One region of the Thalassospira sp. MIT121401 genome, then DNA from elsewhere that is predicted to be linked to it. Evidence: predicted binding sites of a transcription regulator. Region 1 holds the regulator's gene; the other holds the start of a gene.
What was found. The regulator PhoB, encoded in region 1, activates phosphate uptake and scavenging genes when phosphate is short. The targets are predictions, from matches to a motif close to TNTCATAAAACTGTCA.
Positions count from the first base shown of each region.

Region 2: the regulator PhoB is predicted to act here: its motif matches at 3,356-3,371, upstream of SIB88_RS15405 (DUF2794 domain-containing protein).

Region 1 is NZ_CP138926.1:941,129-946,540, reverse strand. Features, by position in the region: gene SIB88_RS04200 (calcium/sodium antiporter) at 1-883, opposite strand, end outside; gene SIB88_RS04195 (cation:proton antiporter) at 1,183-3,252, shown strand; gene phoB (phosphate regulon transcriptional regulator PhoB) at 3,368-4,066, opposite strand; gene phoU (phosphate signaling complex protein PhoU) at 4,084-4,806, opposite strand; gene pstB (phosphate ABC transporter ATP-binding protein PstB) at 4,829-5,412, opposite strand, start outside.
Region 2 is NZ_CP138926.1:3,336,401-3,341,812, reverse strand. Features, by position in the region: gene SIB88_RS15415 (glucose/quinate/shikimate family membrane-bound PQQ-dependent dehydrogenase) at 1-2,081, shown strand, start outside; gene SIB88_RS15410 (tetratricopeptide repeat protein) at 2,147-2,911, opposite strand; gene SIB88_RS15405 (DUF2794 domain-containing protein) at 2,947-3,303, opposite strand; gene SIB88_RS15400 (hypothetical protein) at 3,475-3,900, opposite strand; gene SIB88_RS15395 (tetratricopeptide repeat protein) at 4,429-5,079, shown strand; gene SIB88_RS15390 (PQQ-like beta-propeller repeat protein) at 5,148-5,412, shown strand, end outside.

The DNA of each region.
Region 1 (5,412 bases):
ACGCATAGGCAACAGCAAGCAACCCGACGGTTACCGCCAGCATGATCCACAAATCGGAATTCAAAATCTGTTCCGGCACCGGAATTGGCGCAATAAGCGACACCCCGCCAATAATCACCAGAAGGTTCAAAAGGTTCGAACCCAGCACGTTGCCAAGTGCAACATCTGAATGACCACGGAATGCTGCGACCACAGATGCCGCAAGTTCGGGCAATGACGTTCCGAACGCAACGAGCGTCAATCCGATAACGGCCTCGGAAACACCGAACTGCCGGGCAACGGCAACGCCACCGTCAACAAGCCATTCCGCCCCGAACATCAGTGCGACAATCCCGATCAGGGTCGCCACAAGCGGCTTGGCCCAGCCTTTGGGCACCTCGCCGACTTCATCAACTTCTTCTTCATGCAGATGGCTGGCTTCGCTGGGCATGTTTTTGTCATGCTTGTAGGTGAAATACCAGATAGCCGCCAACACACACAGCATCAAGGCCCCGGCCCACCGGTCAATCGCCCCGAACATGCAAAGTGCGATGAACAAAACGGTGCCCAGCAGCATGGTCCCGCCATCGCGAACAACCGTGATGCGTCCTGCCGCAACCGGTTTAAGCACCGCAACCGCACCGAGGATCAGCAGGATATTGGCAATATTGGATCCGACCACATTGCCCATCGCAATATCGGCCGTTCCTTTGAGCGATGCGTTCAATGACACGACAAATTCCGGCGCCGATGTCCCGGCCGCAACGATCGTCAAACCGACAATGACTTTTGACACCCCAAGCAAAAGAGCCAATCCAACGGCACCACGCACGATAAATTCGCCACCAGCCGTCAACAGGACAAGACCGGCGATAATCTGAAGATAGGGGATAAGCTGTTCCAAGACGCGTTTGCTCTTATTGGGTGTCAATTATATGGACCTGATCAGGCCCGCGGAACATGGCATCTGGCACCGGGATTGGCAAGTCATCAGGGCATGACAATTTTCACAGCACACAATTGAATTCCCCGCCCGGCGCATTAGGTCAAACCAACAAGACAAGCCTTGAAACAGATCAAACCGGTACGGGTTAATTGCGTTGGCATCGTCAAATTTCCACAGGACGATACCGTTCAATTCCGCTATCCTGATCATCTCGTTGTTTTCAAATATTTATCTGCTTTGCCGGATCGATTCTGACCATGCATCACAGCGTTCTGTTCGAGCTGTTCCTGATCCTTGCTGCGGCTGTGGTTGCAGTACCCATCGCGCATCGTTTGCGCGCCAATTCGATTATCGGTTTTCTGATCGGCGGATTTTGCATCGGGCCATTCGGGTTTGGACTGATTACCGAACGCGAAGACATTTCCACAGTTGCCGAACTGGGGGTTGTCTTTCTGCTGTTCATGATCGGGCTTGAACTGTCGCGCGAACGATTGCGCGTCATTGGCGGGCGGTTTGCCGCACTCGGCCTGTTGCAGATCCTGGTTTCAATGGCTGCGATCATGGGCGTTCTGGCGCTACTTGATCTGCCATTGGCAGCATCCCTTGTTATTGCCGGTGCGCTTGCCCTGTCATCAACCGCGATCATCCTGAAACAGTTGTCCGATGACCGACAGCTCAATACCCGTTTCGGGCGGGCCGCCCTTGCAATCCTTCTGGTCCAGGACGTGGCGGTTGGTCCGTTCCTGATCATGGTTCAGGCGGCGGGCAATGCCGGCACCGAAACCAGCCCGTGGATCAGTATTCTTCTTGGCTTCGGTTCTGTCGCCCTGCTTCTGGTCGCAGGACGATATCTTTTGCCGCATCTGTTTCGGTATATCGCGTCGCTTAAAAACCCGGAACTGTTTGCGATTGGCACCCTGTTCGTTGTTCTTGCCGCCAGCACCCTGACCGAGGTTTCCGGACTTTCGATGGCACTTGGCGCGTTCATTGCCGGTGTAATGCTGGCCGAAACCGAATTCCGTCATCAGATCGAAGCCGATATCGCGCCATTCCGTGGCGTTTTCCTGTCGCTGTTCTTTATGTCGGTCGGGATGTCGGTCAATGCCAATGTTGTCTATGAACAGTTTGGCAGTGTGCTGCTGTGGCTGATTGCATTGCTTGTCATCAAGACGGCCGTTCTGTTTGTCTTGTCCTTGGCGATCCGGTTCGAACGGGGTTCGGCCCTTCGTGTTGCGATGAGCCTGGCAGCAGGCGGTGAATTTGCATTCGTCATGTTTGCACTGGCGGCCCAGAATGGTGCAATTCCGCGCGATCTTGCTGCGATGCTGATCCCGGTGGTTGCCTTGTCGATGGCATTAACACCGACCCTAATCAATCTTGGCCACCGGATCGAGGAAAAGCTGCATCCCAAGGAAGACGACCAGCTTGGCCCGATCTCGGATGAAACCGAAGGCATCCACCAGCATGTTCTGGTCATCGGCAGCGGGCGTGTTGGCCGGGTTCTGGCGCGTCTTTTGAAAACCCGCGATATTCCGTTCATTGTTCTCGACAGTGATGCCCAACAGGTTTCGCGCGGCCGTGCAGAGGGACTTCCCGTATTCTTTGCCGATGGATCGCGCCCGGAAACATTCCGCGCCGCCCACACCGATGAAGCGCGCATTGCGGTTGTTGCCATGGGTAACCCGCATGCAACCGAAAAGACCGTTGCGCTTCTACGTCAGCATTATCCGCATCTCAAGATCTTTGCCCGCGCCCAGGACATCACCCATATTGGCCCGCTATCGCGCAGCGGGGCCGATGCGGCAATTCCCGAAGTACTGGAAACCGGCCTTCGGCTTTCGGATCATGTGCTGTCGGCCTGTGACGTGCCACAAGAAGACATTGATGCCGAAATCGCCAAGTTCCGGCGCGCCGACATGCTGTTGATGAACGAACTGGCGCCAAGGACCCAGCGTAAAAAAGCCCCGGAACCGGCACAAACAGCACCGGCATCAGACGTCGCACCAGCGACAACACCATCTGCGGCATCTGCGTCCCCGGCGACCGCGAAAACAACAAAGGCATCCGGCACGGCTGCGCAAACCGCAAAACCCAAACCGACGGCAAAGAAACCTGCGTCGCGTGCCACGCCAAAGAAAACAACCGCGCGCAAGGTTGCGACAAAACCCGCCGCAACCAAAACAACGTCGGGCAAAACAACGTCGGGCAAAACCACACCGGCCAAAAAAGCAGCGCCCCGCAAACCGGCGACAAAGACAGCGTCATCAGACAAACTGGCTACATCCCGGTCAGGCCGCACCACACGCGGCAAAACTAAAGACAGCTAAATGCAAAACCCCCGCTGCCTGTGGCAACGGGGGTTTTGTTTGATCTGATTGTCAGGATTTTTCCGACGAGCCATCCAACCAGCCAGCCAGCAGCCCGGCCTTGTGGCCGGATCAATCAGGCCGCAGTTTCCGAGTCCAGCGCATAGCCGGCCGCCCGAACCGTCCGGATGATGTCGCGGGTACCTTTGACATCATTCAGGGCCTTGCGCAGGCGGCGGATATGCACATCAACTGTACGGGTTTCGACATAAATGTTCGGTCCCCAAACAGCATTCAAAAGCTGCTCGCGGGAGAAAACACGCCCCGGATGTTCAAGGAAGTAGCGCAGAAGACGAAATTCGGTCGGACCAAGGTGGATGGCCTTGCCATTGCGGCTGACGCGATGGGCGGCAAGATCCATTTCGATATCGGAATAGACCAACTGCCCTTGTGGTTGCGCCGGACCGGATCGGCGCAGAAGTGCGCGAATACGTGCCAGCAATTCGCCAATCGCGAACGGTTTGGTGACATAGTCATCAGCACCGGTATCAAGCCCGCGAATGCGATCCCCTTCTTCGCCGCGCGCAGTCACCATGATGACCGGCAAATCCCGGCTTTCGGGCTTGCGGCGGATCTGACGGCAAACCTCAATCCCCGACATGACCGGCAACATCCAGTCCAGAAGGACAAGATCAACATGCGTTTCAGCAAGAATTTTCAACGCTTCGTCACCGTCACCGGCTTCGACAACCTGCATCCCCTCACGTTCGAGGTTGTAGCGCAACATGGTTACGATTGCAGCTTCGTCCTCGACGATAAGAACCGTTGGGTCCATCTTCCTATGCTCCAGTGTCACTCATTCGGTTCGACAACAGCAAAGTTCGCTGCATCATTTTTTGGCCGGTCGATTGCCGGCAGGTCTTCGCCCTTGATCCGGTAATAGATCGTTTCGGCGATGTTGGTGGCATGATCGCCAATACGTTCGATGTTCTTGGCGATGAACAGCATGTGGGTCGATGCCGTAATGTTGCGCGGATCTTCCATCATGTAGGTCAGCAATTCGCGGAACAGCGAATTGTACATGTCATCGACTTCCTGATCGCGCGCCCAGACGCGTTCCGCCTTTTCGGCGTCACCTTCGATATAGGCGTCGAGAACATCCTTGATGATTTCCTGGGCCAGCTTGCCCATGTTCGGGATCACCTGAACCGGACGGATCGGCGGGATCTGGTTCAGGACCTGGGCACGTTTGGCAATGTTCTTGGCCAAATCACCAATACGCTCAAGATCATTGGACAGCTTAAGCGCCGTCACGACCTGACGCAGGTCATCAGCCATCGGCTGGCGCAGGGCCAGAAGACGGACCGCAAAGTCCTGCACTTCCTGTTCAAGAACATCGATACGATGGTCTGAAAGAATGACTTTTTCAGCCAGTTCCGAGTCACGCTTTACAATAGAGCGGATCGCAGAGATCAGCTGACTTTCTGCAAGCCCGCCCATCTGCGAGATGATGTTGTTCAGACGGGTCAGTTCCTCGTCGAACGAACTCACGATATGTGTTTTGTCGTCAGCCATTTATGCGTTCTCCTCGTATCGCTTAACCAAAGCGACCGGTAATGTAACCCTTGGTGCGGTCGTCTTTCGGGTTGGTGAAGATCTGATCGGTTTCACCAACTTCTACCAGCTTGCCAAGGTGGAAAAATGCGGTCCGCTGCGATACACGCGCAGCCTGCTGCATGGAGTGCGTCACGATCACGATCGTGTAGTTCGAACGCAGTTCGTCAATCAGCTCTTCGACCTTTGCCGTTGCGATCGGATCAAGTGCCGAGCACGGCTCGTCCATCAAAATGACTTCCGGACTGACCGCGACCGCACGTGCGATGCAAAGACGCTGCTGCTGACCACCCGAAAGACCGGTAGCGGGCGATTGCAGGCGATCTTTTACTTCCTTGAGAAGACCGGCACGCTCAAGCGAGGTCATGACAATTTCATCAAGTTCGTCACGCGAATTGACCAGCCCATGAATACGCGGGCCATAGGCCACGTTGTCATAGATCGATTTCGGGAACGGGTTCGGTTTCTGGAACACCATCCCGATACGCGCGCGCAACTGAACAACGTCGATCCGCTTGTCATAGATATCGCGGCCATCAAGGGTCACCTTGCCATTGATGGTCACAC
Region 2 (5,412 bases), 2.2 Mb from region 1:
TTGGTCTTTGGCTGATAACGCCGGTGTTTCGCAAAACACTTGTTGCTGCGCCAAAGGACAATGGATCGCCGGAAACAAATGCGAAGCGTTCCTTTGTCCTTGAAGGCAGCATCGTGATTGCTGTTATCGTTGCGGTCTATTCCATGCTGAACAATCCCAACGAAATCGAAGGCAATCTTCCGTCAGATGTGGTGGCGGAAAATCCGCAATTTGGCGGTGGGGTCCCCGATGGTGACTGGCATCAATATGGTCGTACCCCGTATGGGCAGCGTTATTCCCCGCTTGATCAGATCACGACCGAGAATGTTGCATCACTCGAACAGGCCTGGGTTTATCAGACTGGCGATTTAAAACGCGAAAGTGATGTGCCTGAAACAACCTATCAGGTGACCCCGCTTAAGGTGGGCGAGACGCTTTATCTTTGCACCCCGCATAGCTGGGCGATTGCGATTGACGCTAAAACCGGACAGGAAAAATGGAAATTTGATCCGGGTGTTCCGGAAAATCCCGACCGGCAGCATCAGACCTGTCGCGGGGTGACCTATTACAAGGATCCGGCCACGACCGAAACCGGTCCTTGTACCGAACGGGTGTTCCTGCCGACATCGGATGCGCGTCTGATTGCGCTTGATGCCCGGTCGGGCGAAGTTTGCCCGTCATTTGGCGATGAAGGGACCGTGCATCTGGAAACCAATATGCCCTATAACCCGGCGGGGTATTATTATTCGACGTCGCCGCCGGTTGCTGCTGATGGCAAAATCATCATTGGCGGGGCTGTGAATGACAATTATTCGACCAAATCGCAATCGGGCGTCATTCGCGCATATGACATCAATACCGGCGCGTTGGTCTGGAACTGGGATTCCGGAAATCCGGAACAAACCGAACCGATCCCGGATGATCAGACCTATACCGCCAATTCACCAAACAGCTGGTCTGTTTCAAGTGCGGACGAGAAACTTGGCATGATCTATGTGCCGCTGGGGAACAAGGTTCCCGATCAGTTGGGCATGAACCGCGATGAAAATGTGGAAACCTATTCATCGTCGATTGTGGCGCTCAGCCTTGAAACGGGGCAGGTGCAGTGGGTGCGCCAGACGGTGCATCATGATCTTTGGGACATGGATGTGCCTGCACAGCCGGCCTTGCTTGATATCACGACACCAGACGGGGAAACCGTTCCCGCACTGGTCGGGCCGACCAAACAGGGCGATATCTATGTTCTTGATCGTCGTACCGGCGATCCGATCATTCCGGTAACCGAGGTGCCGGCACCTGGTGGGGCCATTCCCGAAGATCACACAGCACCGACCCAACCGGTATCGGGGCTGACATTCATGCCCGAACCGCTTACGGGCAAGGATATGTGGGGCATTACCCTGTTTGATCAGCTGGCATGTCGTATTGCGTTCCATCGTTTGAAATATGAAGGGCGCTATACGCCGCCGTCGCTGGAAGGGACGCTTGTCTATCCCGGCAATTTCGGAACATTCAACTGGGGCAGTGTCGCCGTTGATCCCGAACGCCAGATCATGTTCGGCATGCCGACCTATCTTGCCTTTACATCGCGCCTGATCCCGCGTGATGCCGTTCCGCCGCGCGGCAGCGAAAAGGCCAGTGAAATGGGCATTAACCGAAATGAAGGTGCCCCTTATGCCGTGGAAATGGGACCGTTCCTGTCACCGCTTGGTATTCCGTGTCAGGCACCGCCGTGGGGTTATGTGGCCGGTGCTGATCTGCGCACGGGCGAGATTGCCTATAAGCATAAAAACGGCACGGTCGAAGACATGACCCCGCTACCCTTGCCGTTCGAAGTTGGTGTGCCGGGGATTGGTGGTCCGATCCTGACCAAGGGTGGTGTTGCCTTCCTTGGGGCCGCGGTTGACAACTATTTCCGTGCCTATGATGCCACCAATGGCAATCAGCTCTGGGAAGCCCGTCTTCCGGCGGGCGGTCAGTCAACACCGATGACCTATGAAACCGATGATGGCACGCAATATGTGCTGATCGTTGCCGGTGGTCATGGTTCGATTGGCACCAAGCCGGGCGATTATGTGATTGCCTACAAGCTTCCGAAATAGGATCACGCGGGCACCTGTTTTGCAGGTGCCCGTTTCTTATGTGCCGGCAAGTCCAAGCTGATCACTTACCAGGGCACTTCACCGGCAAGGCGTTTTTCGACCTGCTGAATTTCGTCGATGCTTAATCTTGGTTCCAATGCGTCTATGGCCGACTGGGGATCAAGTGGTTCGGCCTCGTTGGCGCCTTCGGGAAAGGTCATCGGCCCGTTTGCGGAACGGCGCAGCCAGTAATAGGCATCGGCAAGATTTTGTGGCACACCCCAGCCACGTTCAAGCAATGCGCCATACATGAACTGGGCGGCGTGATTGTTGGCCTTGGCGCCGATTTCAAAATAGTGGGCGGCTTCGATGAAGTTTTGCCGTGCGCCGCGCCCATGGAAATATTGTGTGCCGATCAAATAGGCCGCATCGCCGTTTTCCGGATCGGTTTTCAGCGCGCGTTTGAAATATTCGGTGGCACGAAACTGGTCATAATGCAGGCCGTGGCCGTTAAAATAGAGAAGCCCGATATAATAGATCGCGCCCCCATGATTGGTGCGTGCGGCCTTTTTGAACCACTTTGCCGCGTTCTGATAGTCGGGTTGGCCCAGATCCCCGCGATAATACAGCAATCCCAGCGCATATTGCGCATAGGGATCATCCTTTTGCGCGGCCGATCGCCAGTAGTCTTGGGCCTGTTCAAAATCACCGGACCGATAGGCATAATAGCCGGTCTGGTAGTCGCGGCTCATTTGGCGCGCCTGTCCGGGGTGGGGGATGGCCGCAAAGCTTATGCCGATCAGGGCCGCAATCATCAGCCGTCTGACCAGCTTCAAGGCAGAAGGACGCACGTTCTTATCTTTGTCCGCTGTTATGAAGAAGGGTGTCAGGAATTGTTTTTAAACAGCGGAACGACCTTGCGCGCACGCTTTTCGATGGCCTCTAGCACGTTGCTGATATCGGAACTTTGTTTGATCCGCTCGCCACTGTGAAGCGCGAGATACTGGCCGGCATTCTTGTGTTCGCTGCCCAGCTTGATCACGGTGAAAAGCGGTGTTTCGTGTGTGGAACGAAAGATCGAAAACATTGCCATCCCGTCCAGATGGTCGATCGCATAATCGCGCCAGGCGCCGCTTGCAACCTGACGGGAATAGGTATTCATGAGCCGCATCAGTTCGGACCGGTCAAAATGCACAAAGCTTTTGGCTTTGCGGTATTTTGCCAAATCGAACAGTGTTCCCATGTGATTCTCCGGCAATGTGGTCGTCTGGCTGTTACAATCCGGGAACGGAAAATGACAGCCATATGACACGGTAGCGTGGATTGCCTTGCGTCTCAAGTTGCAATGGACAAAAACCGGTTCACACTATTTGTGACCGGTTTGATTATCCCAGATAATTCAGTGAATTATGCCCTAGAGGCTGCGCGAACGGGTCGGCGGCCAGTCAACGGTTTGTGCCCCGGTGTTATAGGGATCGGGCGTACGATAGCAACTGACAGCGGCCAGGGTGCGATAGCAATAAAGCGGCGTTTCCGGTACCGGGTCCTTTTTGCAATAGGACTTGCCGTCAATTTTGCGAATGGTTGAGCAATCCTGACCGGTTGAAAGCGAAACCATATGGTCAATCAGGGTTTTGTCGGTGTTGATGATGCTGACAACGTCAAAGGCAAGATACCATTCCCCGCCGGTAAACAGGCTGGTCCCGACAACATCGGACATGGTGGTGCTACAGCCTGATACCCCGGTTCCAAGCAAAGTGGCAAACAGCCCGGCCAGTATGCGCTGTCGAATGACGCGCTTGGCATCCTGTCGGTTTTGAACCTTTTGACGACGTTTCATGGTGTCTCCGTCCATCCACCGGGCAAATTTGACCGGTGACAGTGTGAAATCTGTTCCCTTGGATTTATCAAAGCAATCACTGTGCCGAATTGCCCAAAGGAAGGATCATTTTTGTCATATGGGCGGTGGCGGGTTTGTTTTCAGGGGCTTTTGCCTGCATTGCTGCGCGATATGCAGGATCCGGCGTGCGGTCAAGCATTCGCGCACATCGGCGCAAGAGCGGCGATATCGTGCCGATGCGTGGGAATAATGGCGCTGGCAGGCAATTCTTACCGCTTTAGGGAATGAAATTGAAACCGCGCCGCGTTTTTGCCGCAAATTCAGTCTTTGTTACCCGATCACGGGGCTGACAAAGACGCCCGGATCGGGTTGAAAAACGGCAATGGGGCAAAATAATCGACCGAATGCCCGGATTGGCTTTGTGCAGACTTGACCCCTTGCGTGCTGGCGCGTTAAATCCTTGCCAGAATTAATTCAGATAAGCGGGCAGGTTGCCCGCTTTATTGTGACCGGATTGGAGCCGTTTTCGTGGTTGATATTTTCCAGGAAGTCGAAGAAGACCTGAAGCGCGAACGCACAGAAGAGCTGTGGCGCAAATACGGGAAATATGTCATCGGCACTGCTGCTGTGATTGTTTTGGGTGTTGCCGGGCGTGAAGGCTGGAAAACCTATGAGCACAGCACCAGCATCGAAAATGGTACCCGCCTTGCCAATGCTGTTGAACTGGCAAATGCCGGTGAAGACAAACAGGATGCCGCCCTTGAGGCGCTTGATGCGATCATCGCCGAAGGCAATGCCGGTTTTGTTGCATTGGGCCATTTCCAGAAAGCGGCTGTTTATCTGCGCGCTGGTGCGACCCCGTCGGCTGTGACCGAACTTGAAGCGGTTGCCGGCAATTCCGACATCGATCAGGTTTATCGTGACCTAGCCGTTGTTCAGATTGCCATGAACAGCGCCAATGAAACCAATGCCCAGGAACTGATCACCCGGCTTGAGCCGATCGCGGTTCCGGAAAACACCTGGTATTACTCGGCGCGCGAAATGATTGCGCTGCTGCATATTGCCGCGGGTGAAATCGATGCGGCCAAGCCGCTTCTGACCGAAATTGCCGACGATAACGAAGCACCGTCGGGCATGCGCGCACGGGCAAGTGAACTTCTCAAGGCCGTTGGTGCCTAACTGCGACCAGCAAGGTTGGCCGGGTTTCCCGGCCACCGTGATGACAGCTTGAATCAGGGGAAACGGTTTTGACCACACGCGGTATTAAGTCACTTCTGTGCGTTATGGGGATGACGGGCCTTTTGGCCGGGTGTTCGGGTTGGCTTGGCGGCACCGAAGAGCCGCCATTGCCCGGGGAACGCATTTCGGTTCTGGCCCTGCAAAGCACGGTTCAACCTGATATCGATCTGTCTGATCAGCGTGTTGTTCTTCCGGAACCCGAACCGATGGTCGACTGGCCTCAGAATGGTGGCATTCCAAGCCATGCCTTGCACCATGTCGGTCTGGATAATG